Regions from separate parts of the Sphingobium indicum B90A genome, predicted to be linked through region 1. Evidence: predicted binding sites of a transcription regulator. Region 1 holds the regulator's gene; the other holds the start of a gene.
The links. Region 1 encodes LexA, which represses DNA repair genes until DNA is damaged. Its sites were predicted from a motif close to GTTCCNCNCTTGTTCT; they were not measured.
Positions count from the first base shown of each region.

Region 2: the regulator LexA is predicted to act here: its motif matches at 2,891-2,906, upstream of SIDU_RS03540 (S24 family peptidase).

Region 1 covers NZ_CP013070.1:2,002,873-2,007,281, reverse strand. Annotated here, with positions in the region: gene trpC (indole-3-glycerol phosphate synthase TrpC) at 1-525, shown strand, start outside; gene moaC (cyclic pyranopterin monophosphate synthase MoaC) at 522-1,007, shown strand; gene SIDU_RS09780 (molybdopterin molybdotransferase MoeA) at 1,004-2,185, shown strand; gene SIDU_RS19800 (hypothetical protein) at 2,275-2,433, opposite strand; gene lexA (transcriptional repressor LexA) at 2,587-3,273, shown strand; gene SIDU_RS09770 (ComEC/Rec2 family competence protein) at 3,264-4,409, opposite strand, start outside.
Region 2 covers NZ_CP013070.1:695,126-699,534, forward strand. Annotated here, with positions in the region: gene mobF (MobF family relaxase) at 1-908, shown strand, start outside; gene SIDU_RS03520 (hypothetical protein) at 910-1,218, shown strand; gene SIDU_RS19955 (DUF6961 family protein) at 1,242-1,439, opposite strand; gene SIDU_RS03530 (DUF5818 domain-containing protein) at 1,439-1,744, opposite strand; gene SIDU_RS03535 (thermonuclease family protein) at 1,741-2,166, opposite strand; gene SIDU_RS03540 (S24 family peptidase) at 2,179-2,820, opposite strand; gene SIDU_RS03550 (WYL domain-containing protein) at 3,229-4,101, shown strand; gene SIDU_RS03555 (DUF1819 family protein) at 4,098-4,409, shown strand, end outside.

The DNA of each region.
Region 1 (4,409 bases):
CTGTCGGTTCTGACCGACGAACCCTATTTCCAGGGGCATGACGATTATCTGGTCGCCGCCCGGTCCGCCTGCGCCCTGCCGGTGCTGCGCAAGGATTTCATGGTCGATCCCTGGCAGGTGCTGGAAAGCCGGTCGTTCGGCGCCGACGCGATCCTGATCATCGTCGCCGCGCTGGACGACAACCAGATGGCGGAGATAGAGGACGCCGCCCTTGGCCTGGGCATGGATGCGCTGGTCGAAGTGCATGACGCGCAGGAACTGGAGCGGGCGATGAAGCTGCGTTCCCGCCTGATCGGCGTCAACAATCGCGACCTGCGCGACTTCACCGTCGATTTCGCCCGCACCTACGAACTGGTGGGGCAGGCGCCGGAGGGCTGCACCTTCGTCGCGGAAAGCGGCATCGGCGGCCATGACGACCTGATCGCCATGTCTGACCATGGCGTGCACTGCTTCCTGGTCGGGGAAACGCTGATGAGGCAGGCGGACGTCGAAGCCGCCACGCGCAAGCTGCTCACGGGCCGATGAGCAAGCTCACCCATCTGGACGAGGAGGGATCGGCCCATATGGTCGACGTCTCCGCCAAGGCGATGACGACGCGCAAGGCCGTTGCGGGCGGGCGCATCAGCATGACCCCCGAAGCCGCGGCGGCGATCGCGCAGGGATTGGTGAAGAAGGGCGACGTGCTGGCCGTAGCCCGCGTGGCCGGCATCATGGCGGCGAAGAGGACTGCCGACCTCATCCCGCTCTGCCACCCGATCCCGCTCAGCTCCGTCAGCATCGACCTCAATCTGGACGGCAGCGGCGTGTCCGTGACGGCGACCGCGAAGACGGCCGGCCAGACCGGCGTGGAGATGGAGGCGCTGACCGCCGCGTCGGTCGCGTTGCTGACGGTCTATGACATGGCCAAGGCGCTGGACAAGGGCATGGTGATCGGCGAGGTGCGCCTGCTGGCCAAGAGCGGCGGCAAGTCCGGCGACTGGACGGCCGGAGACGGACCGGCATCATGAGCCTGCTTCCGGTCGCGGAGGCGCAAAGCCGCCTGATGGCGCTGGCGACGCCGCTGCCGGCGGAGCATGTGGCCGTTCCCGCCTGCGCTGGACGCTGGCTGACGGAGGATGTCGTCGCGCTGCGCGACCAGCCCTGGGCCGACCTTTCCGCCATGGACGGCTATGCCGTTCGCGCCGCCGAATGGCCGGGGCCGTGGCAGGTCGCTGCCGAAAGCGCGGCCGGCGGGCCGCCGCCGCCGCTGCTCGAACCCGGCCAGGCCTGCCGCATCTTCACCGGCGCGCCCTTGCCCCAGGGCGCGGACAGCATCCTGATCCAGGAAAACGCCGCGCGCCAAGGCGATGTGCTGCGCGGATTGGACGAGGCGCTGGCGACCGGCCGCCATGTCCGCCCGGCCGGTTCCGATTTCCGCAAGGGCGGCCTTTTGCTGAAGGCCGGCGGCGCGCTTGGCCCCGCGCAGATCGCGCTGGCCGTGCTTGGCGGCCATGCTGCGTTGCCCGTCTCGCGCCGGGCGCGGGTCGCGCTGCTCTCCACCGGCAACGAACTCGTGCCGCCCGGCATGCCGACGCAGCCGGGCCAGCTTCCCTCATCCAACGCGCCCATGCTGGCGGCAATGCTCTCCGGCCTCTCCTGCGACATCGTCGACCTGGGCATCGTGCCCGACGATCTGCCGGGCACGGTCCGGGCCTTCGTCCGCGCCGGCGAAGCCGACATCATTCTTTCGACCGGCGGCGCGTCGGTGGGCGATCACGACTTCGTCCGCCCGGCCTTCGTCCAGGCGGGCGGCTCGCTCGATTTCTGGAAGATCCGCATGCGGCCTGGCAAGCCGCTGATGGCGGGGACATTGGGTTCCGCCGTCTTCCTGGGCCTGCCCGGCAATCCGGTGTCCGCCTTCGTGACGGCGACCCTGTTCCTGCTTCCGCTTGTCCGCCATATGATGGGCGCGGCGTCGCCCCTGCCGCGCACCGCGCCCGCAACGCTCGCCGCCCCGCTGCCCGCCACGGGGGAACGGGACGATTATCTACGCGCCTTCCGCACCGAAGCCGGCATTGTTTCCGTGACGTCGCAGGACAGCGCCGCCACCGCCGCACTGGCCATGGCGGACTGCCTTATCCTGCGCCCCGCCGGTTCGGCCCCGGCAGCCGCCGGCGATCCCGTCACGGTCCTCCCCCTCGCATAAGGAAAGGGGCCGCCCAGGCGACCCCCTTCCCGTGCAGTCCTGATGGATGGCGGCGACAATCGGCCGCGCCGGAACGCCGCCTTACCCGTTCAGCGCTGCTGCTTGCCGGGCGACTTGTCCTGACGGCGCTCGTCGCCCATCTGGCCTTGCCGGTTTTCCTGCTGCTGCTGGCGTCCACCCTGGCGGGAGCGGTCGCCGCCCTGCTGGTCGCGACGTTGATCGCCGCCCTGATTGTTCTGGTTGGCCATGTTTCTCTCCTATTCACCTTCATCGGGGAAGGCAGGCTTTAAACGGCCCGTGGCCTCCCGCGTTCCCGTAAACGCGGCCAACGGTTAGGCGCTTGACTTGCCCCGTTCCGTTTCCTATGCGTTCTCCATCCGTTCCAAGGAGGGCAAGGCGAGATGTTGACACCCAAGCAACAGGAATTGCTGAGCTTCATTCAGACCCGGCTGGAGGAGGGGGGCGTGTCTCCCTCTTTCGAGGAGATGAAGGAAGCGCTGGACCTGCGGTCCAAATCCGGCATCCACCGCCTGATCAACGCGCTGGAGGAGCGAGGCTTCATCCGCCGGCTGCCCAATCGCGCCCGCGCCCTGGAGGTGCTCAAGCTGCCCGACGCCATGCATCGCGCGCCCAAGCTGGTCGTGCCGGCCAAGGCGCCGCTGACGAGCGGTCCGGCGTTGAGCCAGCCGCCGGTCGCCGCCAACGACATATTGGAGATTCCGCTGCATGGCCGCATCGCGGCCGGCGTGCCGATCGAGGCGCTGGAGGGGCAGAACATGCTTTCAGTCCCCGCCGCGCTGCTGGGCACCGGAGATCATTATGCGTTGGAGGTGGCTGGGGATTCGATGGTCGAGGCAGGCATACTCGACGGCGATTTCGCGCTGATCCAACGCACCGACGTTGCGCGGGAGGGGCAGATCGTCGTCGCGCTGATCGACGAAAATGAAGCGACGCTCAAATATTTCCGGCGGGAAGGGCCGAAGGTTCGGCTCGATCCCGCAAACAGCGCCTATGAGCCGCAAATCTACGATCCGCGGCAGGTCCGCATCCAGGGCAAGCTGGCCGGGTTGCTGCGCCGCTATAACTGACCGCCCCTGTATCCGCGCGGCCGACCGGAGGGTCGCGCGATCCACGGGTGCTCGTCATTCCATGCCTTCGCGCCGCGCATGGCGCCATGGTCCAGATCGATGGCCAGGCCGCCCGTCCGGGCGAGGAACCGTCGATCCGCCTTCAGCCAGCGGGGGCGACAGGCGCCCGGCAGGCGACGGTCGCTGACGACGATGTCCGCATGGGCGCAGTCCCGCGCCAGTACCGCATTGTCGATCTTCACGCTGCTCCGCGTCAGCAGCAGGTTCCAGTACCGGCGTCCACCTCTCAGGCGAACGGCGCAGAGATCGGGAGAACAGCGCGCCTGGGGCAGCGTCGTCAATGCCTGCAAGGTGCCGTCATGACCCGCGCTTTCCACCATGACGTCGCGGGCATATCCGCCAGCGCGGGCGCGCAGCATCGCCATGCCGCCATCGGCGGTGCGCAGCGCGACATGGCGGCCATCGCCGCTGATCAATATGGCGGGCATCGGGCTGGCCAGGATCATCGTCATGCCCGCGGACACCGGCATCAGGCCCGCCCAGCGCCACCCGCTTCGCCATAGCAGGCACCAGAGCATTCCCATCAGGATCAGGCCGAACACCGTGCCCGATTGGGCAGGGGCCAGCACCACCGCCCAGGGGCTGGACGCCACGCCATGAGCGACCAGCAACAGCAGGTCGAGTGCCCGCGCCGTGAGCCACCAGAAGGGCGCGCCCCATCCGCCCAGGTCGAACAGCAAGGCCATCGCCTCCAGCGGCATGACGACCAGGGTGGTGAGCGGTATCGCCACCAGATTGGCGACCGATCCCAGCATTCCCGCCTTGTGGAAATGGAACAGCGCAATCGGCGCCAGCACCAGTTCCACGGCCAGCCCCGTCGCCAGCATGCCCGCCAGATTGCGCCCGATCCGGCGCCACATCCCCTCGTCACGCGCAGCCACGAAGGTACGGAAGGCCGGATGCTCGCCCAGCGACACCAGGGCGATCACCGCCGCGAAGCTCATCTGGAAACTCGGCCCTACCAAGGCTTCGGGCCAGAGAACCAGCACCACCAGCGCCCCTGCCGCCACCAGCCTGAGGGTGATCGCGTCGCGCCCCATCGCCATCCCGCCCAGCACCAGCAAGGCAGCGATGCA
Region 2 (4,409 bases), 1.3 Mb from region 1:
CGCTCTCGACCGCCGAACGCGAGGCAACCGCAATCTATGCTTCAGGCCGAAACCTGCGCACCGCCGTGAACAATGCGGTGCAGACCGGCCTTAAAGCGAGCAGGGAGCTCGGTCCTGAAACCATGCGGCTCCAGACCCTGTCGCGCGTCAATGTGACCCGCGAGGAGCTGCGATATGCGAGCACCTATGCCCCCGGCATGGTGGTCGATGTGGCGCGGCGTCAGCGCAGCCAGGGCCTTGCAGCAGGCGAATACCGGGTGGTCGGAACCGATGTGGCGCGCGAGCGAGTCACGCTGGAGAACGAGCGTGGCCGCCAGTTCGAGTTTCGTCCTGGTCAGATCCGGCCGCAAGGTGAGCAGGATCCGCTACGCCTGTTCGAAATTCGCGCCCTCGACATTTATACCGGCGACAAGATCCGGTGGACCGAGACCGATCACCAGCGGGGCCTGCTCAATGCCGACCAGGCCAGGATTGTCGCTGTCGACAAAGAGGCTGTCGTGGTGAAGACATCCTTGGGCGCAGAGCACAGGCTGGAGCAGGGCGACCCGATGCTCCGCCGTCTCGATCTTGCCTATGCGCTCAATGCCCATATGGCTCAGGGGCTGACCTCTGATCGCGGCATTGCGGTGATGGACAGCCGCGAGCGTAATCTGGCCAACCAGCAAACGTTCCTGGTGACAGTCACGCGGCTGCGCGATGGCCTCACGCTCTATGTCGATAATGCTGGCAAGCTCGAGGCCGCGGTCGAGCGGAATGCCGGCATGAAGAGCTCGGCGCTTGAAACGGTCGATCTCCTCCGCGATGCGGCATCCAAAGGGCAGGCCAAAGATCGTGCGGTTCCTGCACCGGAACGCAAACCGCCAGAGCTTGACCGGTCGATCACCAGGCCGTTCGAGATCGGCATATAGCATGCTGCTGTCCCCATCCGTCCGCACACTGCCGGTTGACGAGAAGTTCTTTATTTGTTCTCATTGGTCCATGCCCCGAATCTCCGACGACATCCTCCTCACGCATCTCGAAGTCGCGCTGGCCGTTGCGCCGGAGCACACGCTCATCCGTCTCAATGCCGATGATCCACGAGCCCAGCGCAGTGCCAGGGTCGATCTTGCTCGCCATTTGGTCGAACGCATGCGTGGCTTCACAATCGAGGGCGACAGCCATGGCGGCACAGGCGCGCAATCGTGTCTGTTTCCGGGCGATCTGTCGCCGATCGGATGAACTCGTAGCCTTGTCGAGGAGGGTTACTGGAGTGGCCGGTCCGGGGCGTTGGAACTCAGCTGGACAATCCGCTCGGCGATAGCCTGCCATGTCCGAATTCCGGCACCATCGCCGGCAAGTGCTAGAGCCCCAATCTGCTCGGCGACGTACAAGGGTGCGTTGTCGCCATGAGTCAGCAGGACATGGTTGGCGCAGGCCCAAAGCTCCCAGTCGCTCAGCATCAGCCTAGCACGCTGACGACCCCGCCAACCGTCGCGTAGAGGCCATAGGCGACGAAGGCTGCGGCAAGAATGAATTCGAGGCGGAGTTTGAATGCGGTCGGACGAGGCTGTCCGACCGACCATATCTGGTCGCAGGCAAACCCGTTGAACCCCGAACGCTCCCCGACCACTTCGACGCGAGAACCGATGAATTTGCGTACCTGATGGGTGTTGTCGAGTTCCCAGGTCCCGCCACCATCAGTTCGTAGGACCAGTCCGTTGGCCGCCCACTCAACGATGCCGGTTAAATGCGTGGTGCTGCTCACCGGCAAGCCGGTCCTTTCCAGTAGCGATCCCAGCGCAGGACAGTGCCGGTATTGATCATGGCGCATGACAGATCGGTACCTGACGGCAGGCGGCACCAGGCAGCGGTCCTGTTTCCGCCAGCGGCCCCCTCGGAGCGGCATGTTAGCCGCGGACCTCTCACCATCACGTGGCCGGTCGAGATCGTTCCCTTCGCGCCGCCCATCAGCTGTACAAGGGCGTCACGCGCTTCAATTGCGGTGGCATCAGGGCAGGGTTGATTTGCGCGGCAAGTGCCGTCCATTTCCCGGGCAGCGATACCGGCGATCCGCAGGTGAGGGCCTTCCGCACACCAGACCGGACCATCTCCATCCCAGACATGAGTGGGCGTGCAGGTAAAGGTCTGCCCGGAAGCGACGATCGAAGCGGCAAGCAGGGCAAGCATCAGATGGCCACCTTAGAGCGCCCGACCAAACCAGAGAACCCGCCCGACGATATTGAGGGTGCGCTTCTCGAGGCCGCGCCAGCTTGGATAGGCAGGGTTGTCGCTCAGAACCGACGCGCGCTTGCCCTGGGGTTCGAGGGCAATGCGCTTCACGCTCAACATGTCGTCCATCCGCAGGACATAGATCCCGTCTCTCAGCCGCGACTGTCCATCCCCGAGATCGACCATAACCTCGTCGCCATCGTGGAGGGTGGGTTCCATGGAGTCCCCATGGACCGCGATAATCGAGAGGCTCGATGCCTTGCTCGCGGTCAGTCGGCGCAGCCACTTCTCGTCGAAGCCGAACTGCGCGGATTTGGCTTCCATTTCGGCCAGAGCGCCGTGGCCGGCTGATGCCTCGACATTGAGCAAAGGCACATGGACGAGCTCGACCACCGGGCCTGAGCGGCGGGCAGGGGCTCCAAGAACCTTCTCATCGACTCCGAAAAATCGCGCCAGAACCGAGCGATCCTGCTCGTCCAGCTGCCGCGGACTGCCGCGCCGAATGTACTGCTGGATGTAAGCGGCATTGCGCCCCAGCAGGCGCGAAACCGAGGAATAATTCACCCCTCGTTGCTGGATCAGTTCGTCCAGGGCTCTCCGTGCGTCGTCCATGACTGCCAGTCCTATCGCGGGCACCTAGGAAAATCGATCCTAGACTCTAGGAAGCCTTCCTAGTAAGAACATAACAAGAACGCAAGCCTAAAGCGAGTCGAGGGCGATGGAGCTACTGGAGCAGATCGAGGCATATCTGGCGCAAACACGGACGTCGCCGAGCACCTTCGGTCGGCACGTCGTGGCAGATCCTCGCTTCGTTCAGGACCTTCGGGACGGGCGCAGGCCACGCAGCAAGACCTGCCAGAAAGTGTCGGAATTTCTTGCGAGCTCAGAGGCAATTAGCCGCAGGTAGAACAGCGAAACCAGGGCAAGCAGCTTTCCGAATCTCGTTGCCTCGCCATCAAGCATCCACTACGATTACCCATACAGAAACTGGTTTAGCCCAGTTTCTTGGGGGATCTGGGGATGGACAGCGATTCGGGATTGAGGCGCGGGGTTGAGAGCCGCCTCGAGTTCATCGAATTTAGGCTCTTCTGGGAAGGGCATGTCAACCGCAGTGACCTGATCGACGTTTTCGGCGTTTCGATCAATCAGGCTTCGACGGATCTAAACAGATATCTCGGCCTGGCTGAAGCCAACATGGTCTACGACAAGAGCGCCAGGACTTACGTTCGTAGCTCGTCGTTCACCCCTGTCTTCCACCAGCCCGACGCAGCACAATATCTCTCCCAGCTCAGATCGCTCTCGGATGGAATCATTGCCGCCGACGATAGCTGGATCGGGGGCTTGCCGAGTTTCGCCTGTGCCCCGACTCCCGCCCGGGGTGTCTCGCCCAAAATTCTCAGGGCCATCGTAACAGCGATCAAGCGGCAAGAGGCGATCGAGGTCTTCTACCAATCGATGTCATCCCCTGAGCCTGCTTGGCGGTGGATCGAACCTCATGCCTTGGTGTTTGACGGCTTCAGATGGCATGCTCGCGCGCATTGCCGACTCAGCAGCGCCTTCAAGGACTTTGTTCTCTCGCGCATCACCGATACCCGCTCATCGAAGCCGGCAGATGCTAGGCCTTCCGGCGATAGCGAATGGGAAGAGCAGGTTGAGCTGCAGATCGCGCCTCATCCCGAATTGAGTGCTGGTCAGCGCAAGGCGATCGAGCTCGACTATGGAATGGAAAGGGGCGTGACGACCATCCCGGTCCGAAGGGCTCTCCTCTACTACGCAATGAAGCGCCTTGGATTGGATACTGATCCGGCAGCACGTAGGCCCCAGGACCAGCAGATTGTGCTCTTGAACGCGGCCGAGGTGGCGCTCTCGCTTCGGAACGGCGCCAACTTATGACTCAGAAGGCAAATACCCCAAAATATCGGATGTCCTTCGGCACCGGCGGCCTGTTCTTGAACGAGAGCGTTGCGATCGCACGCCTCTATCAGGAGCTAGGAGACTGGACTGCGGTCAAGAAGGCTGCGGGGGCAAAGGGCGTCATTCCATTCCGCAAACAGTCATCGGTGACCCGCTCGGTCCGGGAGATCGCCAATCGCCTCGAAGTTCTCAAGGCGGAGGAGATCGATCTGCTTTGTCATGGTGATTATGCGGATCAGCTTTCGGTCCTCTGGCTGGCACTGTGCCGGGGCTATCGGTTCATCGGT